3 regions of the Pseudomonas paraveronii genome follow, and region 1 is predicted to be linked to each of the others. Evidence: riboswitches for the same ligand, from Rfam matches in the RefSeq annotation. Region 1 holds a riboswitch; each other region holds the start of a gene.

Region 1 (4,564 bases):
AGCAGGTCGAGCAGGGCTTGCAGCGCGCAGCCGCGCTGGCAGCCCAGGCCGACCACCAGGTTCATGCCGAGTATCGATCGTCGCGATTGCGGCGAAACAGCCAGGCGCTGATTAGGCCCAGCGCCAGCCAGAACACGACGTTGGTCAGTTGCGAGGCAATCTTGAACTGCGCTTCGAGGGCCTCAGGGGCCAGCATCGAATGCACTTCAGGTTGCGGTGCGCCAATCACATGAGGTACCACGAGGATCGCCGCGCCCAGCGCTTTGAGCAGCCAGTTGCCTCCGAATACCAGCAGCGCGATACCGGCTGCGGTTGAGGCCGCAGTGCCGATCCACCAGATCTGCCGTTGCGCCAGGTCGGCGGCGGCAGTGCCCGGCAATTCCGGTGGCAGGCCCAGGGTTGGCGCCAGAACAAAGGTCGCGTAGCCGGCCAGGCCCCACAGCAACCCTTGAGCCGTGCGGGTCGGCGCGCGCAGGGTGTAGAGACCGGCGAGCATCAGCGCGAAACCGACCGCCACCACCAGGTTGCCGCCGGTGGTGGACAGCACGCGCTGCCAGCCGTCTTCCGGCTCCCAGGCTTCGGCGTCATGAGTGTGCGCGGTTGTACCGGCGGCGTGCTCATGCACCACTTCCGTCGCGGCCGGGGCTTTTTCAAAGGTTTCCGCCTGCATGATCAGCGGGGCGACCCAAAAACTTTGCAGCAGAGTCAGCAACAGGGCGGCCAGCAGCCCGCTGAAACCTGCGGTTTGTGCAATACGCTTAATCATGTTGGCAGGTCTCAATGGCACGGGAACGCGGCGCTGTGGCGGGTATCGTGGGCGGCGTTGTGTACCGCTTCGATATGCGAGAACCCGGCGAAATACACCAGGCACGCGCCGAGGATCGACGCGCCGATGGCGGCGCTCAGGCGTTGGCTCAGGGTGGCGGTACTGCTAGCGGTATGCGAGGTGCTGCTGATGATCGACATGGCGCGTCCCTTCAGGGTTTCAGGGTGACACGAGCGCATGAAAACCCCGCGAGCCAGGCACGCAGGATTCAAACAGCGCCCGCCCACCGCGGGTTTGTTGGATGATTTTTTCGGGCCGGTCTCCGGGCTTGCGAGGGGGCTCTTGAACTGAGTCCTGAAAGCATCGCCTTCCCATGCACAAAGCACAGTGGCCGTGACGCTTCGCTCGCTTACCGTTGCGGGGGCAGCACCGGACTGGTCATATCGCTATGACGCACCGGTTTCCCGTTTCACCCTGTGAAGGGCACCCGAAACAAGGTGAGTAGGAAAGCATGCAGGGCGACGGTAGTCAAATTGACCGAGCACCTGTAGCCTTGCACCTTCGAGGTTCTTCGGCCCAGGCCGAAGCTAAGAAGGGAACGCGGTTCAAGCCGCGGCTGCCCCCGCAACTGTGAAGGGTTTATCTGACTGCCACGCCACTGCCATCAAGGCGGGAAGGCGCAGCCAGCGCCGGTCGCAAGACCCGCAAGCCCCAAGCCAGGAGACCTGCCTCGTCACCGATTTTTCAATTCAACCGGGCGGGGTGATCCGGTGACGAAATCTGCTGCTGTGCGCTGCGCAGGGCCTATCGTCCCGTATGCCCGCCCCCAAGGGCATCCGATGAAAACACTGGCCAAACTCCCCGTCACCATCGTTACCGGCTTTCTCGGCTCGGGCAAAACCACCTTGCTGCGCCATATGCTCGATAACGCCCAGGGCCGTCGCATTGCGGTGATCGTCAACGAGTTCGGCGAGCTGGGCATCGACGGTGAAATCCTCAAGCAGTGCTCCATCGGTTGCACCGAGGAAGAAGCCAACGGTCGCGTGTATGAGCTGGCCAACGGCTGCCTGTGCTGCACCGTGCAGGAAGAGTTTTTCCCGGTGATGCGCGAACTGGTCGCCCGTCGCGGCGACCTCGACCATATCCTCATCGAAACCTCCGGCCTGGCCCTGCCAAAGCCCTTGGTGCAGGCGTTCCAGTGGCCGGAAATCCGCAGCGCCTGTACAGTCGACGCGGTGATCACCGTGGTCGACAGCCCCGCCGTGGCGGCCGGCACCTTCGCCGCGTTCCCGGACCAGGTCGACGCCCAGCGCAAACTCGACCCGAACCTGGACCACGAATCACCGCTGCATGAGCTGTTCGCCGACCAACTGGCCAGCGCCGACCTGGTGATCCTCAACAAGTGCGACCTGATCAACCCCGAAGACCTGGCCCGCGTGCGCCTGGAAGTCGCCGAAGAGTTGCCGCCGGCGGTGAAGATCATCGAAGCCAGCAGCGGTCGTGTGCCGCTGGACGTGTTGATCGGCCTGGGCGCCGGCTCCGAAGCGCACATCGACGCTCGCCACAGCCATCACGATCATCATCACGAAGGTGAAGACGATCATGATCACGATGCGTTCGACTCCATTTCCATCGACCTGCCCCAGTCCGACGAAGCCCTGCTGCTCGACGCCCTGACCCAACTGGTGGTGCAGCACGGCATCTTGCGCGTCAAAGGCTTTGCGGCGATCCCGAACAAGCCGATGCGCCTGCTGATCCAGGGCGTGGGCACGCGCTTCGACAAGCACTTCGACCGCGCCTGGAGCGCCGACGAAGCGCGCATCACGCGCCTGGTGCTGATCGGCCAGGAGCTGGATGCGGCGGGCCTCGAAGCGCAATTGCGCGCCGCCCTCAGCGTTTAACCCATGCACTTGCTCAGGACCCAGCCCGGCGGTTTCGTCGCGGACGACAATATTGCCGACCTTGGACAAACCCCCGCCGAGCTGGTGATCCTGTGCAGTGGCGACTCCAGCCTGGCGCTGCTCGCTGAAGCGGCCCAGCAATTGCCCGAGGACTACCCCAGCTTTCGCCTGGCCAACCCGATGCAGGTGCAGAACCATGCCTCGGTGGACTTGTACGTCGACGAGGTGCTGCGCCACGCCAAGGTCATCCTGATTTCCCTGCACGGCGGGATCGGCTATTGGCGTTACGGCATCGAGCGTCTGGTGGCGTTGGCCGAGCGCGGGGTCACGCTGATCCTGGTGCCGGGGGATGATCGCGCGGACCCGGAGCTCAGCGGCCTCAGCACCGTGGATGCCGCAGCGCGTGAGCGCCTGTGGCAGTTCCTGCGCCAGGGCGGCCTGGGCAACGCGCTGGATTTTTATCGCTGCCTGGCCAGCGGCTATCTGGGCCGCGACTATGCCTGGGCCGAGCCGAAAACCCTGGCGCGCAGCGCGATTTATCACCCGCACAAGGCCAATGCGTGCCTCAGCGACTGGCAGTTGGACTGGAATCCCGAGTTCCCGGTGGCGGCCGTGCTGTTCTACCGCTCCCATCTGCAAGCGGCCAACACCGGTTTTATCGATGTGTTCTGCCAGCGCCTGCAGGCGGCGGGCCTGAATCCGTTGCCGATGGCGGTGGCCAGTCTGAAGGAGCCCGGCTGCCTGACGGCGGTCGAGGATTGGCTGGATGAAGTGCAGGCATCGGTGATTCTCAACACCACCGGCTTTGCCCAATCCAGCCCAGAGGCGCCACATTTGCGCCCGTTTCGCCGCAATATCCCGGTGATTCAGGCGATTTGTGCCCAAGACAATCAACCCGGCTGGCAGGCCAGTGAACAAGGCCTCGGCCCGCGTGACCTGGCGATGCACATTGCCTTGCCGGAACTGGATGGTCGCATCATCAGCCGGCCGATCAGCTTCAAGGACCTGGCCTGGCGCAGCGAGCGCAGCCAGTCGGACGTGGTGTGCTATCGCGCAGCGCCGGAGCGCATGGACTTTGTCGCTGAACTGGCGCGCCGTTGGGTCGAACTGGCGCGGGTGCCGAATGCCGACAAGCGCATCGCTCTGATCCTCGCCAACTACCCAACGCGCGACGGTCGCATTGGTAACGGTGTGGGCCTGGACACGCCGGCGGCGGCGCTGAATATCCTGCGGGCCTTGCAGGCCGAGGGTTATCCGCTGCCCGAAATCCTGCCGGAAAGCGGCACCGCGTTGATCCACGAACTGCTCGGTGGCGTCACCAACGACCTGGACAACCTCGACCTGCGCCCGTGCCACCAAAGCCTGGGCCTGGACGACTACGAGGCGATGTTCAAGCGCCTGCCCGAAGCCAACCGCCAGGCGGTGCTGGAACGCTGGGGCACGCCCCACAACGACCCGATGTGCCGCGACGGCCGCCTGATGATCGCCGGCCTGCGCCTGGGCTTGACGTTTATCGGCATCCAGCCGGCCCGCGGTTACCAAGTGGACGCCAGTGCGGTGTACCACGACCCGGACCTGGTGCCGCCCCACGCCTACCTGGCGTTCTATTTCTGGTTACGCCACACCTACGGCGCCCACGGCGTGATCCACGTCGGCAAGCACGGCAACCTGGAATGGCTACCGGGCAAGGGCGTCGGGTTGTCGGAAAATTGCTGGCCCGACGCGCTGCTCGGGCCGCTGCCGAATATCTACCCGTTTATCGTCAACGACCCGGGCGAGGGCGCCCAGGCCAAACGCCGCACCCAGGCGGTGATCATCGATCACTTGATGCCGCCGCTGACCCGTGCCGAAACCTACGGGCCGCTGCGCGACCTGGAGCTGTTGGCGGACGAATACT
Region 2 (4,564 bases), 1.9 Mb from region 1:
CTCGAGCGCGGCATGTCCCTGATCGGTACCCGTTACCGTTTCGGCGGTACTTCCGAAGCCGGTTTCGATTGCAGCGGTTTTATCGGTTACCTGTTTCGTGAAGAAGCTGGCATGAACCTGCCACGCTCCACTCGCGAAATGATCAACGTGAATGCACCGTTGGTCGCGCGTAACAACCTCAAGCCGGGTGATCTGCTTTTCTTCAGTACCAGTGGTCGTGGTCGCGTCAGTCACGCCGGTATCTACCTGGGCGATAACCAGTTTATCCACTCCAGCAGCCGCCGCAGCGGTGGTGTTCGAGTCGACAGCCTGGGCGACAGCTACTGGAGCAAAACCTTCATCGAAGCCAAACGCGCACTCGCCATGGCCCCGACGACGATTACCGCCAGCAAGTAAAGTTAAAGTGATACTTGAAGTTTGACGTGTAAGCGCTAGAATCCTTGAATATTGTTGTAATCCGTTCGCGCAAGCCTTGCTTGCGCGTTCTGGTTTTCAGCGTTCGGCAGCGAAAGCCGCATCCAGACCAGGATTGTTCTGCACATGTCGACCTCGGCCCGCCTGATTCTTATTGTTTGCGCCGCGCTGATCAGCGCCTGCGCAAGCCGACCGCAGCCTGCGCCCGTAGCGGCCAAGCCTAAACCGGTGTTCAACACCAGCCAGAGTTTCTCGCCAGCCGCCGAAGACGTGCTCTTCCGAGCGCTGGGCCTGGTCGGTACGCCTTATCGTTGGGGTGGCAACACGCCAGACTCGGGGTTCGATTGCAGCGGGCTGATCGGGTTTGTCTACCGTGATGCCGCCGGCATCTCCCTGCCGCGCACCACGCGCGAACTGATCGTGATGCGTGGCCAGGACGTCAGCGAGCAGAACCTGCAAACCGGTGACCTGTTGTTCTTCGCCACGGGCGGTGGCTCGCAGGTCAGCCACGCCGGGATCTATGTCGGCGAAGGGCGCTTTGTGCATGCGCCGCAAACGGGCGGTACGGTGAAGCTGGACACCTTGTCCAAAGCCTATTGGCAGAATGCCTACCTGAGTGCCAAGCGTGTGTTGCCGGCTGAAAATCTGGCGCGTAACCCTTAAGTCAAACCAGGATCCCAATGTGGGAGGGAGCTTGCTCCCTCCCTCCCACATTTGTTTTGTGGCGGTCTTGAGAATAGTTACTTAGCCGCAGAAACCCGCCACACCTTATTCCCCACATCATCCGCCACCAGCAAACCGCCTTGCTTGTCGATGACCACGCCAACCGGTCGGCCCATGGCTTGCCCGTCGCTGTTGAGGAACCCGGTCAGCACGTCGACCGGCGGCCCCTTCGGCTTGCCGCCCTCGAACGGTACGAAGATCACCTTGTAGCCGCTGTGCGGCTTGCGGTTCCACGAACCGTGCTGGCCGATAAACGCGCCGTTGATAAAGGGCGCCGGGAGTTTGCTGCCCTCGGCGAAGGTCAGGCCTAGCGAGGCGGTGTGTGGGCCTACGGCGTAGTCCGGCGCAATGGCTTTGGCCACCAGATCCAGGTTTTGCGGCGTGACGCGTACATCCACATGCTGCCCGTAGTAGCTGAAGGGCCAGCCATAAAAGGCGCCATCCTGGACCGAGGTGATGTAGTCCGGCACCAGGTCGCTGCCGATCTCATCGCGCTCGTTCACCGCAGTCCACAGCTTGCCGCTCTGCGGTTCCCAGGCCATGCCGTTGGGGTTGCGCAGGCCGGAGGCGAAGATGCGGTGCTGGCCGCTGGCGCGGTCGACTTCCCAGATCGCCGCGCGGCCTTGTTCCGCTTCCAGGCCGTTCTCGGCCACGTTGCTGTTGGAACCGACGCTCACATACAACTTGCTGCCGTCCTTGCTGGCCACCACGTTTTTCGTCCAGTGATGGTTGATGCTGCCCGCTGGCAGGTCGATGACCTTGCTGCCGGCGGTCTTGATCGCGGTTTCGCCGGTCTGATAGGCAAAGCGCAGCAGCTTGTCCGAATCGGCCACGTACAGGTCATTGCCGACCAGCGTCATGCCGAAGGGCGAGTTGAGGTTTTCCAGGAATACCGTGCGGGTCTCCGCGACCCCATCATGGTCGGCATCGCGCAGCAGGGTGATGCGGTTTGGGCTCGGCACACCGGCGCCGGCGCGGCCCATGACTTTCTCCATCACCCAGCCACGAATGCCTTTGGAGTCATCCGGCTTGGGCGGCGCGTTGGTTTGCGCCACCAGCACATCGCCGTTGGGTAATACGTACAGCCAGCGCGGGTGGTCCAGGCCTTCGGCGAAGGCCGCCACCTGGGTGCCGGCGGCGGCCGTGGGCTGGGTGCCCGCCGGCCAGCCAATGGCCGGGGCGATGTTCACCGTGGGGATCAGCGTCTTGTTCGGTTCCGGCAATCGCGGCGAGGGCCCGGTGCCGTCGGATACCTTCAGGGTCGAGCTTTCGCCGCAGGCGGCAAGGCTGCCCGCGAGCATGATCAGTAAGGCGAGTCTTGTTTTATGCATGGTTTTCTCCTGGATGCCTGTAAGGGTAGAGGTGTGCGTTGCGGCGATGGTTCAAGTACAAGGCCAGCTTTAATTGACGCTCCACCCCCAACCCACTAACCTTCGCGGCTTGTTCCAGGTGCTCTGTGACCTACGGGTCGACTGAGTGAAACAGGGAAGCCGGTGAGTGAGCGCACTTGTACACAGTGCTGCCGCGATTCCGGCGCTGCCCCCGCAACGGTAAATGAGTCAAAACGGTGCTGTTTGCCACTGTATCGCTCGCGATATGGGAAGGCGCGCCGTCGGCGTGCGCTCTAGCGCGCCACTCATGAGCCCGGAGACCGGCCCGGATCATCCAACAGCATCACGGTGGGCGATGCTTGGCTGTCTGTTTTTGATTTTTCCTGCCCGCCGTTTTTGTCCAGCCCCAACGGAGAGCTGCCATGACCGATTCCCCCGAGCGCGACGAACGCCACCTGGCGCGCATGCTGCGTAAAAAAGCCGTGATCGATGAGCGCATCGCCAATTCCCCGAACGAATGCGGCTTGCTGCTGGTGCTGACCGGCAACGGCAAAGGCAAGAGCAGCTCGGCATTTGGCATGCTGGCCCGTGCCATGGGCCATGGCATGCAGTGCGGTGTGGTGCAGTTCATCAAGGGGCGCAACAGCACTGGCGAAGAACTGTTCTTCCGCCGCTTCCCCGAGCAAGTGCGTTTCCATGTGATGGGCGAGGGCTTTACCTGGGAAACCCAGGACCGCCAGCGTGATATCGCGGCCGCCGAAGCCGCCTGGGCGGTGTCCCGCCAATTGCTGCAAGACCCGTCCATCGGTCTGGTGGTGCTGGATGAGCTGAACATCGCGCTCAAGCACGGCTATCTCGACCTGGATCAAGTCCTTGGCGATCTGCAAGCCCGCCCGCCGATGCAGCACGTGGTCGTCACCGGCCGTGGCGCCAAGCCCGAGCTGATCGAAATGGGCGACACCGTCACCGAGATGGGCATGCTCAAGCACGCGTTCCAGGCCGGTATCAAGGCACAGAAAGGCGTCGAACTTTGAATCAGCCCCGTCATTGCCCGGCCGTCTTGATCGCCGCACCGGCGTCCGGCCAGGGCAAAACCACGGTCACCGCCGCGCTGGCCCGTTTGCACCGCAACCTGGGGCGTAAGGTGCGCGTGTTCAAATGCGGCCCGGACTTCCTCGACCCGATGATTCACGAGCGCGCCAGCGGTGCGCCGGTGTATCAATTGGATATGTGGATGGTGGGCGAGCAGGAAAGTCGTCGCTTGCTGTGGGAAGCAGCGGGGGAGGCGGACCTGATCCTGATCGAAGGCGTGATGGGCCTGTTCGACGGCACGCCTTCCAGCGCTGACCTGGCGCGACACTTCGGTGTCCCGGTGCTCGGCGTGATCGATGGCACGGCCATGGCGCAGACCTTCGGCGCCCTGGCCCTCGGCCTGGCACGCTACCAGCCGGACTTGCCGTTCGCCGGGGTGCTGGCCAACCGCGTCGGCACCCTGCGCCATGCACAACTGCTTGAAGGCAGCCTCACCGAAGGCCTGCGCTGGTATGGCGCGCTGTCCCGCGAGACCGCTATCGAATTGCCCAGTCGCCACCTGGGCCTGGTGCAAGCCAGCGAACTGAATGACCTCGACCTGCGCCTGGACGCTGCCGCCCAGGCGTTGGGCAGCAGTTGCGAGGTCGCGTTACCGCCGCCGGTGACCTTTGCCGCACCGCCCGTGACCCGCGCCGAACCGTTGCTGGCCGGCGTGCGTATTGCCATCGCCCGTGACGAAGCCTTCGCCTTCACCTACGGTGCGAGCCTCGATCTGCTGCGGGCGATGGGCGCTGAGTTGAGCTTCTTCTCGCCGATCCACGATCGCCAATTGCCCGATGCCGACAGCCTCTATCTGCCGGGCGGTTACCCCGAATTGCATCACCAGGCGCTGTCGGAAAACACCGCGATGCTGGATGCGATCCGTGCCCATCACGCTGCCGGCAAACCGCTGCTCGCCGAGTGTGGCGGGATGCTTTATCTGTTGGACTCGCTCACTGATGTCGACGGCATCCGCGCCGAGCTGGTCGGCCTGCTGCAGGGCGATGCGGTGATGCAAAAAAAGC
Region 3 (4,564 bases), 1.6 Mb from region 1:
GCGCGAGATCGCCGACCAGCTCGAAACCGGCGGGATCTTCGTCAACGCCTTCAGCGTGTCCGACCCTCGGGTGGCGTTTGGCGGCGTGAAAAAAAGCGGCTTTGGCCGCGAGTTGTCGCACTTTGGCGTGCGGGAATTCTGCAATGCGCAGACGGTATGGCTGGATCGCAAGTAAGCCAAAGCAACCCCTGTGGCCAGGGAGCGTGATCCCACTGGGCTGCGCAACAGGCTCAACAGCGAATATGCCGCCGCACGCACTGCACCAGCCCGTCCAGCGCCTGTGACTTCACCGGTGCGAGCACACAGACCGTGTGCTCGCGCTCACCTTCCGTCACGGTCAAGGTGTAATGCACCTGGCCTGGATTACCGGGTTCCGGCGCGGTGCTTTGCGGCAACTGAAAGAAGTGCGAAGCCTCGATCAGTTGCCGCAACTCTTGCTGGTCCGGCTCGGGCAGCTTCTCCAGTTCCACGGTGTTCGGTCGGGCCAGGCCCGGAAAAAACGCCGGACCACCGATTTCCTTGATCGAAATTTGCATGGCTGCTCCTCACCGCCCAGGGGGGTTGTCAGACGTTAATGCCCACGGCTTTCCAGCCTTCCTTCACCGCCTTGTGCTCAGCCTTGTCAGCACCGTACAGCCGACCGGCGATGTCGTAGGTGATGCGCGCGAAACGCAGAAACCCCGAATTCGGCCGCAACCGCGCATCGCGCAGCGCGTCATACCAGATACGCCCGGCACGCTCCCAGGCAAACCCGCCGATCTTCGTGGCCACCTGATAGAACGCATGGTTGGGAATGCCGGAATTGATATGCACCCCGCCGTTGTCCTCATAGGTCTGCACGAAATCGTCCATATGCCCCGGCTGAGGGTCCTTGCCCAGCAGCTTGTCATCAAACGCGGTGCCTGGCGCTTTCATCGAGCGCAACGCAGTGCCTTTGATTTTCTTGGTAAACAACCCCTTGCCGATCAACCAATCCGCATCTTGCGCCTTTTGCTGCAGCGCGTACTGCTTGATCAGTGAACCGAACACGTCAGACAGCGACTCGTTCAACGCACCGGATTGATTGAAATACATCAGCTTGGCCTCATCCTCGGTCACACCGTGGGCCAACTCATGGCCAATGACATCAAGGGCTATCGTGAACCGATTGAATAGCTGCTGGTCGCCATCACCAAACACCATCTGGCTCGAGTTCCAGAACGCATTGTTGTAGCTCTGGCCAAAATGAACCGTCGCGTCCAGTGCCATACCGGCGTCGTCAATGGAATTGCGGTCGAAGACCTGATCAAAAAAATCGAACGTGGCGCCCAACCCGTCATAGGCCTCGTCCACCGCGACATCACCACTGGCGGGCTGCCCTTCGCCACGGATCAGCTTGCCCGGCAGGCTATCGGCGCCCTCGGCGCTGTAGATCGAACGCCGTTTGTCGGCGCCCATGGCCAGGGCCATATGGGCGGCCCCTTTGGCGGGCACGGCAACCATGCGTAACGAGCGGAACGTGCTGTCTTTGGCACGGGTCCGTAACGCGACGTCCCGTTGCGCTTTATCGCCATTGCGGGCGATCTGGTCGAGCATGTACGGCGGGATCAGGCAGAAAATCGGATTACGATGCTGGCGAACACACATTGGCTGGCTCCATTTTGGCGAGTGGTGAACGTCCGGGTAACCGTTCAAGGATAGTCCTGCTGCGACGGCTTGGCCCAAATTGTCATGAAGCTATGCTGCAGTAGTGTTTATCCAAGGACTGCGAGGAACTTACGATGCCCCCACGCACCGCCAAAATCGCCCTTTCGCACCGCCCCCGGCTCGCCGATCTGCGCCCGTTGATCGCGGCCAGCCCCAGTCTCATGGAGGCCAGGACGGCGACTGCGCGTGTCACCGCGGCCAAGGACCTGCAGGACCGGGGCGGCTACGCTGAAGCGTTTCTCGACCGCTTCGTGGTGCCATGGCCCACGGTGGATGAGGCTCTGGCGGCTGACGTACAACCGCTGCGCCTGGACTACACGCATTTCTCAGTGACCATGTCGCGCTCAAGGCGACTGGCGCTCTACGTGGGCGCCAATATCGATGGCGGACAGCATGTGGATATCATCCGCGCCAACGACGCCTGGGCCTATGACGGCCGCCTGCCCATCAGCGCACAGGTGGGCGACGCGCTCTACACCAACAATGGCCTGGACCGCGGTCACCTGGTACGCCGACAAGACCCCAACTGGGGCGACGCGGCCAACACGGCCAATGCCGATACCTTCCACTTCACCAACTGCTCACCGCAGATGAGCGGCTTCAACCAGAAGACCTGGCTGGAACTCGAGGACTACATTCTCGATAACACTCAACGCTGGAAAGCCCGAGCCACGGTGTTTACCGGCCCGGTGTTGGCGGATGACGACCGTGTCTACCGAGGCGTTAAAATCCCCAAAGCATTCTGGAAAGTGGTCGCCTACCTCGGCGACGACGGCAAGCCTTCCGCCAGCGCCTACATGATCGACCAAAGCCGTGAACTGGGTCAGCTCGACCTCATGTTCGGGCAGCTCAGGACCTACCAGCGCAGCGTGATTCAGATCGAACGATTGACCGGTATTCGCTTCGGCAACCTGGCCGACTACGACGGTTTCAGCAATGAAGAGCGCGCCACGGGGACGCGAATTGAAGCGCTGATCCAGGGCCCTGAAGATATTCGTCTTTGAGCGGGCGACCTAAAGCTATATCGCCTCGCCGTGATCGACTACCATACCGCGCCGGTTCCCAAACGGGACTAATAGGGAATCCGAAGCGCGGTACATCGCGTCAATCGGAACTGCCCCCGCAACTGTAGATGCCGAGCCCGCTCCCCCACTGCCACTGGACCCCGTCCGGGAAGGCCGGAGCGTGGCGACGACGCATCAGTCAGGAGACCTGCCGGCCCAGCAAAATCACTCACCGGCGGGGTGTCCGGGAAGGACATCCTTGCCTGCCTCACCCGCAGCGGTCGAGGGCGTGTTTCCGAACCGTACATCCCCAGTTCCAGGTACGGCTTCAAGGAGATTGCCCCATGCTGCCACGCGTTATCGCCCTGCTCACCGGGCTGGGCTTGTGTGCCCTGGCCCAAGCCAACCCCACTCAGTACCCGCTGACGGTGGAGAACTGCGGCAGCAGCCTGACCTTCGCGCAAGCGCCCGCCCGCAGCGTGACCATCGGCCAGGCTGCTACCGAAATGCTCTATGCCCTCGGCGTGGGCGATAAAGTGGTTGGCACGTCGCTGTGGTTCAACAACGTGTTGCCGCAGTTCAAGGCGCTGAACGACAGCATCGAACGCCTGGCCAATAACGAACCGAGTTTCGAGTCGGTGATCGCCAAGCGCCCGCAACTGGTGGCGGCCGAGCTGGAATGGGTGGTCGGCCCGCAAGGCGTGGTGGGCACCCGCGAGCAGTTTCATGAGTTGAAGATCGCCACCTACCTGTTGCCCTCCGACTGCGAAGGCAAGGACAACCGGGTGGGCGCCGACGGCACGCGGCTGGAGCCATTCCGTGTCGACACGATCTACAAGAGCATCCGCCAACTGGCCGAGATTTTCGACGTGCAGGATCGCGGCCAGCAACTCAACGATGAACTCAAGGCGCGCCTGGCCAAGTCCGTCGCCACGGTGCAAAGCAAGGGGCTCAAGCAGGCCAGCGCGCTGGTGTGGTTCTCCAGCGCCGAGATGGCCAGCGATCCCTACGTGGCCGGTCACAAGGGTGTCCCCGAATTCATGCTGCAGACCCTCGGCCTGCATAACGTGGTGCAGTCCGATGAGGAATGGCCCGCCGTCGGCTGGGAAACCATCGCCAAGGCCAACCCCACCGTGCTGGTGATTGCGCGCATGGACCGCCGCCGCTACCCGGCTGACGATCACGAACAGAAGCTCGCCTTCCTGCGCAGCGACCCGGTGACGCGCAACATGGACGCGGTGAAACACAACCGCATCATCATCCTCGACGCGATGGCGCTGCAGGCCAGCGTGCGCACCTTCGATGGCCTTGAACAACTGGCGACGGCCATCGACGGCTACGATCTGCCGAAATGAGCGCCAGCCTGATACGAACCGTGCTTGCCCTGGCGTTGCTGCTGATCGCCGTGCTCGCCGGCGTAGCCATCGGCGAAACCGCCATCACGCCACACGTGGTGCTCCAAGTGCTGGCCAACAAACTGTGGGCGGCCGGCTACGTGCTGGACCCGATCGATGAAGGCGTGGTGTGGAACTACCGCCTGACCCGCACCCTGGTCGCCGCTGCGTGCGGGGCGGGGCTGGCCACCTGCGGGGTGATTTTGCAGTCGTTGTTGCGCAACCCCCTGGCCGATCCGTACCTGCTGGGTATCAGCGCCGGTGCTTCGACCGGCGCAGTCCTGGTGGTGCTGATGGGCGTCGGCGGTGGTTTGGTTTCACTGTCGGTCGGCGCGTTCGGCGGGGCGATGGCGGCGTTTGCGCTGGTGGTATTGCTCGCACGGGCCAGCGGTTCGTCCAGCGGCACCGGGCAGATCATCCTCGCGGGCATCGCCGGCTCGCAGCTGTTCAATGCGCTCACTGCGTTCCTGATCACCAAAT

What was found. A riboswitch is a leader RNA that binds a small molecule or an ion and turns the genes downstream of it on or off. The one in region 1 is predicted to bind cobalamin.
Positions count from the first base shown of each region.
Region 2: linked by a shared signal. The riboswitch ahead of cobO (cob(I)yrinic acid a,c-diamide adenosyltransferase) and the one ahead of cobW (cobalamin biosynthesis protein CobW) in region 1 are both predicted to bind cobalamin.
Region 3: linked by a shared signal. The riboswitch ahead of U5A08_RS20295 (ABC transporter substrate-binding protein) and the one ahead of cobW (cobalamin biosynthesis protein CobW) in region 1 are both predicted to bind cobalamin.

Region 1 is NZ_OY817130.1:2,765,084-2,769,647, forward strand. It holds gene U5A08_RS12590 (cobalamin biosynthesis protein) at 1-65, opposite strand, end outside; gene U5A08_RS12595 (CbtA family protein) at 62-766, opposite strand; gene U5A08_RS12600 (CbtB domain-containing protein) at 778-966, opposite strand; cobalamin riboswitch at 1,063-1,272, opposite strand; cobalamin riboswitch at 1,314-1,513, shown strand; gene cobW (cobalamin biosynthesis protein CobW) at 1,606-2,667, shown strand; gene cobN (cobaltochelatase subunit CobN) at 2,671-4,564, shown strand, end outside.
Region 2 is NZ_OY817130.1:4,643,875-4,648,438, reverse strand. It holds gene U5A08_RS21415 (C40 family peptidase) at 1-396, shown strand, start outside; gene U5A08_RS21410 (C40 family peptidase) at 541-1,077, shown strand; gene U5A08_RS21405 (PQQ-dependent sugar dehydrogenase) at 1,155-2,468, opposite strand; cobalamin riboswitch at 2,568-2,811, shown strand; gene cobO (cob(I)yrinic acid a,c-diamide adenosyltransferase) at 2,891-3,502, shown strand; gene U5A08_RS21395 (cobyrinic acid a,c-diamide synthase CobB) at 3,499-4,564, shown strand, end outside.
Region 3 is NZ_OY817130.1:4,408,924-4,413,487, forward strand. It holds gene U5A08_RS20275 (aldehyde dehydrogenase family protein) at 1-175, shown strand, start outside; gene U5A08_RS20280 (protealysin inhibitor emfourin) at 231-536, opposite strand; gene U5A08_RS20285 (M4 family metallopeptidase) at 565-1,626, opposite strand; gene U5A08_RS20290 (DNA/RNA non-specific endonuclease) at 1,761-2,690, shown strand; cobalamin riboswitch at 2,726-2,920, shown strand; gene U5A08_RS20295 (ABC transporter substrate-binding protein) at 3,035-4,045, shown strand; gene U5A08_RS20300 (FecCD family ABC transporter permease) at 4,054-4,564, shown strand, end outside.